One region of the Cryobacterium sp. TMT1-62 genome, then DNA from elsewhere that is predicted to be linked to it. Evidence: riboswitches for the same ligand, from Rfam matches in the RefSeq annotation. Region 1 holds a riboswitch; the other holds the start of a gene.
What was found. A riboswitch is a leader RNA that binds a small molecule or an ion and turns the genes downstream of it on or off. The one in region 1 is predicted to bind thiamine pyrophosphate.

Region 1 (5,587 bases):
GGCGAGAACGATCGACCGGGACGCACGCAAGGTACAGCTCGCTCAAGCGGTGTGGCAGATCATCCTCGACCAAGGAATCAGCGCGGTATCGGTGCGCACCGTTGCCGAGCAGGCTGGCGTGGTGGTCGGCTCCCTGCGTCATGTTTTCCCCACCCGCGCTGAACTCCTGCAGTTCTCCGCCGAGCTCATGGTGCAGCGCGCCACCGACCGCGTTCTCGCTATTCGTGAAGGCTCGAACCCAGCGGAGTACGCGCTGGAGGTCCTGAAAAACTTCTTGCCTCTTACCGCTGATAGTCGCGCGGAACTCGAGGTCAATATCGCGCTGATTGCGGAAAGCCCTGCGTTGCCGCAACTTGTTTCCATCAGAAATCGCGCTTACGAAGAACTGGGGAACGGCTGCCTCCGACTGGCCGAAAAGTTGGCCTGCAGGCCCAGCGGCCCTGAACTGGTAGAACGAGCGCGCCATTTGCACGCCGTTCTCGATGGCCTTGCCATTCACCTACTCATGGAACCACCCGGAAACGACAGCACCTGGGCAACCGTCATCCTCGAGAAAGAGCTTGCACGCATCATCAGAAACCGCTGACCAGCACCTAGTGCGGAGTCACCTGCGATCGGTGCATGCGGCCGGGCAATCCACGGATCCGTGCGGAGTTCCGCAAGAGGACCGTCTTACGGGCAAGAGCTTATGGTCTCGGCGTGGCTGACTCTCACGTCAGTGCGGCGATCCCAATTGGTCAGGGTCAGTGAGTGCCGTCTCGGGCGTGCAGCCTAATTCACCTGGCTGCAGCGTCACCGGGGGTGGGTAGACGTCGTCGACCGTCCCGTTCTCGCTCTTGATCAGGACGCAATCTTCGGCGGAACCGAACGCGACGCCGACCCGATCTCCGGCGCTGCTCACCTGGACGACGACCCGCGGCGGAGCGACGACCTCGAACTCGCCGGTCGGAGTGGTGAGTTGCGCGGAAATCGCGCCGATGATCGCGTCTACCGTCGCCGGCGAACCAGTCTGCACTCGCGCGAGAAGCACCGCCGATGCCACCTCGCGCGCGGTGTCCGACACGACAGGGACGATGCTGTCGTCGACGCGAGGCGTCACGATGGCGGCATCCGGTGGGCAACCGATCGGGTCGATGCCGTCAGACGATTCCCATGTGCCGACCTTGCCGTAGTAGTCGAACTCGATTCGGAAGCAAAAGGGGCCAGGTGCGCCCGTGGACGCGTTCTTGAGCCCTGGCACGAAAACCCGGAAGTCGAGGCTGCCGAACGGTTCGCTTAGGTCGGTCGACTGCCGGGTGTCGACGCCGACCAGCTCGATGTCCGCGCTGTCGCTAATGGCTTGAGCGACTGCAGCGCGCGCCCAGCCGTCGATGTCGTCGGGTCTCTCCCCGCCGATATCGCGCGCGAGGTCGGCCGCCCGCACTTGCGCGACGACCTCCGGGGTGGCGTCGTCCGTGGAGGCTGACCCGGTCGTCAACGATGTCGGCTGTGAGCATCCGGTTAGGGTTAGCGCGCTGACCGCCATGAGGCCAACGAGGCGGGGAGTTGCCGTCATGAGAAAGGATGGCCTCAAGCCGGGCAATCGTGGTCGCGTGCGGTGCCCATACGACGACGCGCCTAGGTCGCGAAGAACCATGAGGGTGACTCCAATTTGCGACGCCATAACGTGGAGCCTATTCCTCGACGCACCTGAAACCGCGTCGTGGCTGTATGTCTGGCAGCTGGGGTAGCCCGCTGCAGGCCGACGTTGCGCTGATGGAGACGCCCTCGCTGGTGCCGCGGATGTGTAGTTGCAGACTATCGCCGGTGTAAATGTCGGTGCCTAATGCTCGATCGCTTCGGACGAAACCTTGTGCCTCCTCTGCTTTCGCGATCTCGGTGAATATTTCTTCCTGGCTGAGGCTCTGCCCACTGACGGGAAGAAGCACCGAACCCGTCACCTTCATCGGATGCTGCCAGATTGCCCTGGCAGCCGAGTGACTGTCCCACATGTTCAACGTGAACGTCACCACAGCGGATGCACTTAGCTGTTTCTCTCTTGCGATCTCCGCGCGTCGAAACCTATGGGATACAAGACACTGACACCTGCTCCGAAGCGACGCGGGCATATAGCTAAATGCGCCAAATAGCGATCACAGAACGCCGCCACAGCGCGCTAAAGTCACAAACAAGATCGCCCGAGGCAACGTCGAGCGGGCGCGGATCAACGCAGCGACGTCACCACACACGCCGCCAATACCCGGCAAGGTCGTCGCCGAACTCATGTTTGGCTTCTGGACCTACCTCTTCGTGGACGCTCACGAGAAAACCATCTGGGTTCCTCATCTCCACAAAGCCTTCCCACCAAGTACCGACAGAAACCCGCTCAATGACGCATTGGCCGCGCTGCGAGATTTCCGAAACAGAGTGGCTCACCACGAGAACATCCTCAACGGTTCTGAAAGCGAACGCCGCCGAATTATCCACATCATCCGGTTGCTCTCTGCTGATGCGCTTGCTCACTTCAAAGCCAACAGCGAGGTAGCCACGATCCTGGCTGGCCGACCGTAGGGAAGCTTCTGAGACCAGGGTGCGGCGTCCTGACTCGTCCCCGGGCAGCATCAGTCATCTAATTCTCGGTGTCTCGCAACTAACGATGAATCCGCCGCCCATGGAATACGAGACGCTCGGCCAGCTCTTGGTGCGCTCGCGCAATGACCTCGTTCCGTCGGCCAGTCGCCAAGATACTGGCCGCGTCCAACCATGAATTAGAACGAAGACGCTGCGATACGCTGGGCCATAAGCCAAGTGACACGGGGTGCTCCATCTGGAGCTGAGATAACACCCGTTGAACCTGATCTAGTTAGTACTAGCGAAGGGATGTCGCGCAAATGCGCACGCCAGAAGAACTTATTTCATTCACCTGTTCAGCGCTTGACGAGGTGCGGTCCCGCCCGCCCCTCGTGCAGTGCCTCACCAATAGCGTCGTGGTGAACTTCACCGCTAACGTGCTGCTGTCGCTCGGTGCGGCGCCCGCGATGGTCGACATTCCGGGCGAGGCGGGCGCGTTCGCGCGGATCGCATCTGGGCTGCTCGTCAATCTCGGCACGCCCACCGCCGAACAACGCGACGCGATGGTCGAGGCCGTCACAGCCGCGAACGATGCTGGAACACCGTGGGTGCTCGACCCCGTTGCCGTCGGTTTCCTGCCGGTGCGCACGCCGCTGGCCTTCGCCCTTCGCGACCTGCGACCCACGGTGGTGCGCGGAAACGCGTCGGAGATAATCGCGTTGGCGGGCGCCGGATCTGGCGGCCGCGGGGTGGATTCATCCGACGAGGTGGATGCCGCCCTGGCCGCGGCGCACGCGCTGGCCGGGATGACCGGTGGGGTGATCGCCGTCTCCGGGCCGGTCGACATCATCACGGATGGCCGTGAGTTGGTGCACATCGACAACGGGCATCCGTTGCTCACCCGCGTCACCGGCGGGGGCTGCGCCCTCGGCGCGGTCATGGCCGCGTTCGCCACGGTCGACGCCGACAGGTTCTTCACCACGGTGGCCGCGGCCACGGTGTACACCGTCGCGGCCGAGCTCGCGGCAGAGTCCGCCGCCGGTCCGGGCAGCTTCGCTGTCGCCTTTGTGGACGCCCTAGCCACCGTCAACGCGCAGGACATCGCACGCCGGGCGGTGCTCCGATGATCCTCGACCTGTCGCTGTACCTGGTGACAGACTCGGGGCAGGCCGCGGCGGCCGGGCGCAGCATCGTGGACGTGGTGCGGCACGCCGTTGCCGGAGGCGTGAGCGCCGTGCAGGTGCGTGAGAAGGAGACCGCCGGGCGGGAGTTCCTCGACACCGTGCTGCGCATCGCGGATGTGCTGCCCGACACCGTGGCGCTGATCGTGAACGACAGGGTCGACGTGTTCCTGGCCGCCCGTGCCGCCGGGCGCCGGCTGATCGGGGTGCACGTCGGGCAATCCGACCTGCCCGTCGGCGCGGTGCGCGACCTCATCGGGGGTGACGCGGTGATCGGGCTCAGCGCATCGACGGATGCCCAGCTGCGCCGCGCGGCCGAGGATCCTGCCCTGATCGACTACGTCGGCATTGGCGCACTGCACGCCACACGCACCAAGAGCGACGCGCCCCCTGCCCTGGGGCTGGCCGAGTTCGCACGCCTGGTCGGGGTCAGCACGCTGCCGAGCGTGGCCATCGGCGGGGTCGGCCTGCGCGACCTGGCCGCCCTCCGTGAGTGCGGAGCGGCGGGCGTCGCCGTGGTGTCGGCGATTTGTGCGGCACCGCATCCGGAGCAGGCGGCCCGCGAGTTGCGAGCCGCGTGGGGCGTGACGGCATGACCGGCGCATCCCCCCGCATTGCCCGCGTGCTGAGCATTGCTGGTACCGACCCGACCGGCGGAGCGGGCATTCAGGCCGACCTCAAAAGCATTGCGGCGAACGGGGGCTACGGTATGGCCGTGGTGACCGCACTGGTCGCGCAGAACACCCACGGTGTGCGCTCGGTGCACGTGCCGCCGGTCTCCTTCCTGCGCGAGCAGCTGCACGCCGTGAGCGACGACGTCGACATCGATGCCGTCAAGATCGGGATGCTGGCCGACGTGAACGTCACCCGCACCGTGAGCGGGTGGCTCGGCCAAGTGAAGCCTGGGCTCGTAGTGCTCGACCCGGTGATGATCGCCACTAGCGGCGACCGCCTGCTAACCGAGGATGCTGAGGAGGCTCTGCGCGACCTGCTGAGCGTCGTGCACCTGGTGACGCCCAACATCCCGGAGCTGGCCATCCTTGTCGGTTCTCCCGTGGCGACGAGCTGGTCGGCGGTGCTGCGCCAGGCGCAGCACGTCGCCGAGACGTACGGGGTCCTCGTGCTGGCCAAGGGCGGACACCTCGCCGGTGACCTCGTACCAGACGCCCTCGTCGGCGCCCACACCGTGCGGGAGTTTCCCGGGCTGCGGATCGACACCCCGAACACCCACGGAACCGGGTGTTCTTTCTCCTCCGCTGTCGCGACCCGGGTAGCGGCTCGGGCCGGCACGGTAGGGCCGAGCCTGGCAGATTGGGGGGACGCGGTAGCCGAGGCGAAACTATGGTTGAGCGAGAGCATCGCCCACTCTGGCGACCTGCAGGTTGGCTCTGGCCACGGACCGATCCAGCATTTTGCCGGCCTGTGGCAGCGCGGCGGCCTGCACACCAGCCCCAGCCCGGCCCAGGTCGCCGAGGAATGGTGGCACGACATCCGTGACATCCGCACCGACACCGACGAGCTGCCGTTTATCCGAGCGCTCGGGGACGGATCCCTGAACCGGGACGCCTTCATCTGGTACCTCGCCCAGGATGCCCTGTACCTGCGCGACTACGCCCGGATGCTGGCCGTCGCGAGCCGGCTCGCCCCGACCGCCACCGAGCAGGCGTTCTGGGCGGCCAGCGCGCACGGCGCGATTGCCGCCGAACTCGACCTGCACTCCAGCTGGATCGCCGAGGAGACCCTGACCGGCGTGCAGCCCAGCGATACGACAACGGCCTACCTCAACCACCTGTCGACCGCTGGCGCGAGCGGCGACTACGGCGTCCTCGCCGCGGCGCTGCTGCCGTGCTTCTGGA
Region 2 (7,589 bases), on a different contig from region 1:
GGTGCTCCGGGCTCTGGAACACGGTGCCGATGCGGGTGAGCAGCTGGCGGGACTTCCAGCGGATCGGTTCCTCGTCGGCCCCGCCGGCGAACTCCGGGCTCGCGAGAACCGCTCCCCCGGCCGGTTTCAGCAGGCCGGCGAGGGTGAGCATCAGGGTCGATTTGCCGGCGCCGTTCGGTCCGGTGACTGCCAGAGCGGTGCCGGCGTGCACCGTGAGGTCGATGTCCCGGGCGAGCACGTCGGCGCGCGTGCGCGCGACCGCGAGGCCGGGCGTGCGGAGCAGAGGGACCGAGCCGGGCGCCGACGCCGAGCTGGTCTCGCGCCGCGATGCAGTCAGGCCGTTGCCCCGCCCGGGCACCCAGACACCCGCGGCCGCGAGCCGTTCCCCCTGCCTGGTCAGCACGTCGTCGGGATGGCCGTCGGCCAGCACTCCCCCGGCCGCGTCGAGCACGATCACCCGGTTCACAAGGTTCTGCCAGACGGCGACCCGATGTTCGATCACGATGAACGTCGCCGCGGAGTTCTCGAGCACGCGGGCAACGGAATCGCGCACATCCAGCACGCCTCCAGGGTCGAGATTCGCTGTGGGTTCGTCGAGCAGCAGCAGCCCCGGCCGCATCGCCAGCACCCCAGCGAGGGCGAGGCGCTGCTTCTGTCCACCCGACAGCGACGACGTCGGATGGCTGAGCGGCAGGTTCAGGCCGACCATGTCCAGGGCGTCGCTCACCCGGCGCCAGATCTCTTCGCGGGGCACCCCAAGGTTCTCGCAGCCGAAGGCGACGTCGTCGCCCACCCGCGCCAGGATCACCTGGGAGTCAGGGTCCTGCAGCAGCAGCCCGACCTGGCCGCGCGCTGCGGTCGGCTCGGCGCCGTTTACAAGCAGCTGACCGCGCTGCTCGCCCTCCTCGTCGCCGCCGAGAACCCCGGCGAGGGCGTGCAGCAGAGTGGATTTGCCGGCCCCGGAGGCGCCGAGCAGCAGCACGCGCTCGCCCGGCTCGATTCTCAGGTCGAGGCCGTTGACGGCCCAGCCCCGCCGCCCGGCATGCCGCCATCCCCAGCCGCGGGCCACGACGGACGCTCCCGAGACGGATGCCGCTGCTGCCGGTGTCATCGCCGTCCCCCTAGACCTGGGTGCGGTTCGATCGCCCGGCGGCGAACCGCGACAGTGCCCCGGTGCGGGCGAGGCCACGCATGGCCAGCCAGGACAGCAGTCCGGCCACGACAATGCCGGAGACGATCGAGGAGGCGGTGTAGATGGTGATGAAGGGAACGGCCGATCCGGGGTACCAGAGCAACAGGTCGTTGACGGCGAGGGCAAGGCCGGCACCCGCGCCGGCGAGCAGGGCCACGACGAGGCGGTAGTTGGCGTAGAAGAACAGCGCGAAGACCAGCTCCGCGCCGAGACCCTGCACCAGGCCGGAGACCAGGATGGTGGCTCCCCAGGCGGTGCCGCCGACCAGAGTCGACACGACCGCCGCCAGCAGCTCGGTGTAGAGCGCGGCGCCGGGTTTGCGGATGATGAGGCCGCCGAGCACGCCGGCGAACAGCCATCCGCCGCCCAGGAGAGCCTGCAGGCCCGGCAGCAGCGGGGTGAGCAGGCCGCTGAGCGGGTTGTACGCCTGGTTCCAGACGACGAAGATGAGCCCGCTGGCCACGCCGATGACACTGGCGATGACGATGTCGACGACCCGCCACCGGAAGTTACGCGGCTGGCGGGACGTGGTGGAGGTGAGAAGAGTTGTTGTAGCGTGCACTGGTCGTGCCCTTTCCGTAGATGGTTCCAGGGCACGGGAACGAGAAAATTTGCCTCCCTGCGCTGGCATGATCCAGATCAGGTTCGACGGTCGAAGCTTCAGAAGCTTCCTCTCAGCCCGGTTGACCGGACTCCCGTGTTTCATTCAAGTATAGACCTCGGCCTAGACTCGCGGGATGGAGTCCTCGCCTCGCCCCCGCATCACTGTCGGGCGCGAATGACGTTCACCGTTCCCCTGATCCTCGCCGGGCTGTTGCTTCTGTTGCTGCGCCACTTCATTTTGCGGCGACGACGGATGCGACGCGGGCTACCCGTGCGCGGACCCTGGCACATCCCCCGCAGCTGGCGGGAAGGGCCGGGCTCCCGCCAGCGGCTGGGACGCTGGCGGTGTAGCTGGCGCGGGCGGCGTTGACCGCCCGAACGCGGTACGCTCGTCGTGGTGTGTCGGGAAGTCTGGTCGACAGCAATGTCCGTGTGCCACAAAATCCTGATTGACTGAGGCTCGTCCATGCCGAAACCATCACCTCTTCCTCCCACCCCGAAACTTAACGTCTTTCGCCGTAGCAGCTATCCCGAGTACCTGCACGTCTCGACGATCCTGCGCAAAGAGACCGTGGGCGGCGCTCTCCTGCTGGTGGCGACGGTTCTCGCGCTGACCCTGGCCAACACCGGGGCCTCCGATTTCTACTATGCGGTGCGGGACTTTCAGATCGGCTACGAGCCGTGGCACCTCAATCTGAGCCTCGGCGCGTGGGCCGCCGACGGACTCCTGGCGATCTTCTTCTTCATTGCCGGGCTCGAACTCAAGCGTGAGTTCGTCGCCGGCGATCTGCGCACCTTCAGCCGCGCGGTCGTCCCGGTCGCCGCGGCCGTCGGCGGCGTCATCGTTCCGGCTGTGATCTTCACCGCGATCGTGTTCAGCTCGGGGCCGGAAATGTTACGAGGCTGGGCCATCCCCACCGCCACCGACATCGCCTTCGCCGTGGCCGTGCTCGCCGTGATCGGCTCCAAACTGCCCAGCGCTCTGCGCATCTTCCTGCTGACCCTGGCCGTGGTCGACGACCTGCTCGCCATCGCCATCATCGCCTTCTTCTATTCCGGCGACCTCCAGCCTGTTCTGCTGCTGCTCGCCATCGTGCCGCTGAGCCTCTTCGCCTTTCTGGCGCATACGCACTCCTATCTGTTCGGCACCACCAGGTGGGCCGCGGGCGCCGTTCTGCTGCCGCTCGGCCTCGCCACCTGGGTTCTCGTGCACGGCTCCGGCATCCACGCCACGGTGGCCGGAGTGCTGCTCGGCTTCGCCGTGCCCGTGCTGCGCAGCCGACGTGGCGGCGGACCCGACGCCGGCCCGGGCCTGGCGCAGAACCTCGAGCACCGCATCCGCCCGCTCTCGGCCGGTTTCGCCGTGCCGGTGTTCGCGTTCTTCTCCGCCGGGGTCACGATCGGCGGCGTGTCAGGCCTGACAACGGCCCTCACCGACCCGGTCGCGATCGGAATCGTCGTAGCCCTGGTGGTGGGCAAGCCGGTTGGCATCATGCTCGCCACCTGGCTGGTCACCAAGACCACCCGGGGCGCCCTTGACCCGGACCTGGCCTGGGTAGATGTGATCGGCGTCGCCATGCTCGCCGGTGTCGGCTTCACGGTGTCGCTGCTGATCAGCGAGCTGGCTTTCGGGCAGGGTAGTCCGCACGACGAACACGCCAAGGTGGCTATCCTGACCGGTTCGCTGCTGGCGGCACTACTCGCGACCGTGGTGCTGCGGAGCCGCAACCGGCACTACGGGCGCATCGCCGCCAAAGAGGCGCTCGACGCCGACAACGACGGCGTCCCAGACGTGTTCGGGGCCGATCCGGCTCGCGACGAGCGGTTCGGCGGGCACTGACAGGGCCGGAGCGCACCCAGGCCCAACTCCCTCAGCCGGAGTGTCTGCTGGTCGTCACGGGCGGAACGCCGTGCCCGGCACCGAACCAATTCGACGGAGATTCATCGATCAACACCCGTTTTTGAGCCCAAACGCGCTGTTCAGGGCACAATCTCCGTCGAATTCGTTCAGGACGGATGTGCCGCAGGTCCGCGGACTCGAAAGACGCGGCGGTTAGAGCCTACGTTCATCCACCGCGTCGCTGTCCGCGGGAAAACGCGCGTCGGAATCGGGAACAAGCGCAACGGAGCCCGCGATCCGCGAACCCCCCTCAACCTCGGCCATGGAGACTCATTCATCGAGCTGGCCGGCGGGCACTGATAGCGCCGGAGCGCAGTCAGCAGCCCGACATCCTCAGTCGGAGTGGCTGGGCGACCGGGCGGCTGGGAGCCTTCGCTGCTAGCGTTTGAGGGCGCGGACGACGCGGGAGATCGCCTTGCCGGCCACCCAGAGGAACGGGATGCCGACCGCGAGCAACGAGATGACGTTGGGCTCGAAGCGCACCGTCGTGCCCGATTTGACGTAGGCGCCGATCGGCAGGGATGCCCCGCCGCCCCCGCCGCCGGACCCGCTGCCGGTGGCGGCGGAGTCACCCTCGCCACCGCCGAAGCCGTAGTAGACGAGAGCAACGGGAATCAGGGTGACGCCGTCCACCTGGACCGGATCACCGTAGGCCGACCTGACGCCGGCGGTACGAGAGATATCTGCGAGCTTCTCTGGAAGGCTAGTCATGGATTCAGGCTACCCCCTGTCTGGTTTGCGGTTGCCTGATCAGAGTGGGCCTGATCAGGGTGTGTCCGGATCCAGCAGCGACGCCGGGCGCACCGTGCCGCGCCCGAACCTTGCGGTGACCGAGTCCACGGCCCGTTCGGCTCCCCGCCAGTCGTCGTCGGGGTCCCAGAGACCGGTGCCAGTGCCGTCGCCACCGCTGAGCTGCTCAACGCGCACGCCGATGAGGCGCACCCGGATGCCGGAGGCCGCCAAAGCCTCGAAGCTGGCAGCCACCTCCTCGTAGATCCGGCGTCCGACGCTGGTCGGTTCCGACAGGGTGCGGGAGCGGGTGACGGTGCTGAAGTCGGTGTAGCGCACCTTGAGCACCACGCAGCGGCCGACGAGGCCTGCGCGGCGCAGCCGGGCAGCCACCGCAACGGACTGCCGCAGCAGTTCGCTACGGAGCCGGGCGACATCCGTCACGTCGTATTCGAAGGTGACCTCGTGGCCGACACTTTTCTCCTCGTGCTCCACCGTGACCACCCGAGGGTCCCTCCCCCAGGCAAGCTCGTGCAGCTTGCGGCCCGACGCGTCGCCCACGCACTTCTGCAACACCGCGAGCGGGGTGCGGGCGAGGTCACCGATCTGACGCAGGCCCTGCCCGAGAAGCGCCTGCTCGGTCGTGGCGCCGACCCCCCACAGGGTGCCGACGGGCAACGGATGCAGGAATGCGAGGGTCTCGTCGGCGGGGATCACGAGCAGGCCGTCGGGTTTCGCCCGGCCCGACGCCATCTTGGCGACGAACTTCGTGCTCGCCGCGCCGACCGAGCAGGTGAGCCCGGTTTCGGCCTTGACCCGGGCCCGGATCTTCGCGCCGATCTCGGCCGGGGTGCCATGCAGGCGCCGGGCACCCGCCACGTCGAGGAAGGCCTCGTCGATGCCCAGCTGCTCGACCAGCGGCGTGAACTCTTCGAAGATGCGCATCACCCGGTCGGAGTATTCCTTGTACCGCCCCATGTGCGGTTCGAGCACCACCGCCTCCGGGCAGCGCCGCAGGGCGAGCGCCATGGGCATGGCCGAATTGACGCCGTAGCGCCGGGCCACGTAGTTCGCCGCCGTGACCACCGAGCGCCCGGACCGGTGCCCCACGATCACCGGGCGGTGCACCAGTTCGGGGTGATCGAGAAGTTCGACTGACGCGAAGAACGCGTCCAGGTCGATGTGGAGCAGGGTCGCGGTGCTGTCGTCGACCGCGCCTGTCGAGACCGTGCGATCGCTGCCGTCCTGCCTGCTCATGCGTCCTGCCTGCTCATGCGTCCTGCCTGCTCATGGAGAGACCCTAACCCGGACCGGCGACAGGCCGCGACCGATTCCGCGACGGGAGAACGTAAACAGCGCCGGGGCGGAATGCACGGTGACGGAATGCACGGTGACTGATGCCGGTTGTAGCGTTGCAGGGGCATCCGTTCCACCCGTTCTACCGAGGGAGTCCCATGAAGCATGACTGGCTTGCGCTGCAGAAACAGGCCGCCGAAGAGTTCGGGGCCCGCGTCGACATGATCACCGACTGGGCCGCCGCCACACCGGACACCGAGTGGACCGTGACCGAGTTGGTGCGCCACGTGGTGCTGGAACAGCAGTGGGTCCCCGCGCTGCTGCGCGGCCTCTCGGTGCTCGACGCCCGGCGCTCACTCACCCCGCTGGGCCCGGACCTCGCGAAGGAATGGGCCATCTACTCGGCGCTGGCGGCCGCAGCCTGGGCAACGACCCCGGCCGACGCACCGGTGACCCTGTCGTATGACACGGTAGCGGCATCCGACTACCTGCGCGAGCAGGTCTCCGACGTCACGATCCATTCCTGGGACCTGGCGCGGGCAACGGCCGCCGACGAGTCCCTCGACCCGGCCCTGATCGAGGCGGTCTGGACGGTGTTCGAGCCCCAGCGGGACACCCTCGAGGCCAGCGGCCTCTTCGCCTCCCCGATACCATCCGACGAGAACGCGCCCCTGCAGACGCGGCTGCTCGCCCTGACCGGCCGGGATCCGCGCCGGCCGTAGCCCGCGGGCTGCACCTGCCAGGCGTGGGGCTAGCGGCTCTCCTTTTCCGAGCCGGTAATGCGTTGGGCGATGTAGATCGAAACGATCGACACCAGCACCAGCACCAGCACCACGGCGATGACGTTGACGATCGGTACCTGGCTGGGGCGAAACAGGTTGTCCAGAATCCAGATCGGCAGGGTCTTGATGCCCGCCCCCGCGGTGAAGGTCGTCACCGTCTGGTAGAGCGAACCGGAGCACGGTGATAATGTTATCGAGCGTCCAGGACCGTGTGGTGGTGCCCGTGAAGCTGTCGACCGTCCACAGAGAGGTGATCAGCGGGGTGGCGAGGGCAACGAGGGCAACGATGTAGATCAGGCCGAGCCAGAGCAGAGGGGTGGACAGCATCAGCGTCAGGCGAAGCCGCGGATGCCGGCTCAGCGTGATCGAACCCCGCCGGGCGAGCGTGTCCCGGTGCGGCGGCACCGGCATCCGTTGCCCCGGCGACGCCGTGTCACCCGTCATGATTCCTCCGATTCGGCTCGGCCGGATGGGGATGCCGCGCTAACCCTTGATCTCCTGCCAGGCGGTCGTCCAGTCGGAGTAGTCGGTGCACTTCACATCGGTGCGGCCGTCGAGGCAGTCCTCAATGGGAGTGGACCAGTACCAGATCTGCGCCGCGTACTCCTCGTCGCCGGCGTGGGAGATCTCGCACTGGTCGGGGCTCACCGTGAAGTCGCAGGGGCTCTGGTTGCCGCCCAGCCCGGAGCACCCGTCGCGGCCGTAGTCACTTACTTCGGAGATTGTCGCAACACGCCGCCCAGACCGGCGTTTCCCCAAAAATCTCCGTAATACCGTGAGGACGGATGCGGGTGGCGCGCCCCATCACGGATGCCCGAAGCAGGCCCCGCAGCGAGCACCACTCCTCCTCCGCAATATGAGTTTGATCGGGTTATCCACAGGGCGCTGACGGTCGCCGACCTGGGGCATCGAATGTCGGTGGGTACCCGTGACGTCTCCCTCATGAAGCCCATATATAGCGAGCAGTCCGAGACCCGGTGGAGCTCCGTGCCCCTGCCCGGCAGAACCCTGTAGTGGACCTCACCGACCGGGCGCACCCTCCTCAGCGAACCGGCCACGAACATCCGTGCACCGGAAAAAGGGCCGA

Region 2: another riboswitch for thiamine pyrophosphate. It lies ahead of E3T34_RS11855 (ECF transporter S component); the one in region 1 lies ahead of thiM (hydroxyethylthiazole kinase).

The regions. Positions count from the first base shown of each region.
Region 1 covers NZ_SOGZ01000040.1:27,817-33,403, reverse strand. The annotation lists gene E3T34_RS11600 (TetR/AcrR family transcriptional regulator) at 1-586, shown strand, start outside; gene E3T34_RS11595 (hypothetical protein) at 716-1,477, opposite strand; gene E3T34_RS11590 (hypothetical protein) at 2,218-2,502, opposite strand; TPP riboswitch at 2,784-2,877, shown strand; gene thiM (hydroxyethylthiazole kinase) at 2,871-3,677, shown strand; gene thiE (thiamine phosphate synthase) at 3,674-4,327, shown strand; gene E3T34_RS11575 (bifunctional hydroxymethylpyrimidine kinase/phosphomethylpyrimidine kinase) at 4,324-5,587, shown strand, end outside.
Region 2 covers NZ_SOGZ01000041.1:12,264-19,852, reverse strand. The annotation lists gene E3T34_RS11860 (ABC transporter ATP-binding protein) at 1-1,111, opposite strand, end outside; gene E3T34_RS11855 (ECF transporter S component) at 1,122-1,754, opposite strand; TPP riboswitch at 1,794-1,901, opposite strand; gene nhaA (Na+/H+ antiporter NhaA) at 2,262-3,635, shown strand; gene E3T34_RS11845 (hypothetical protein) at 4,074-4,406, opposite strand; gene E3T34_RS11840 (DNA polymerase IV) at 4,461-5,681, opposite strand; gene E3T34_RS11835 (TIGR03086 family metal-binding protein) at 5,879-6,442, shown strand; gene E3T34_RS11830 (hypothetical protein) at 6,472-6,657, opposite strand; gene E3T34_RS11825 (hypothetical protein) at 6,986-7,150, opposite strand.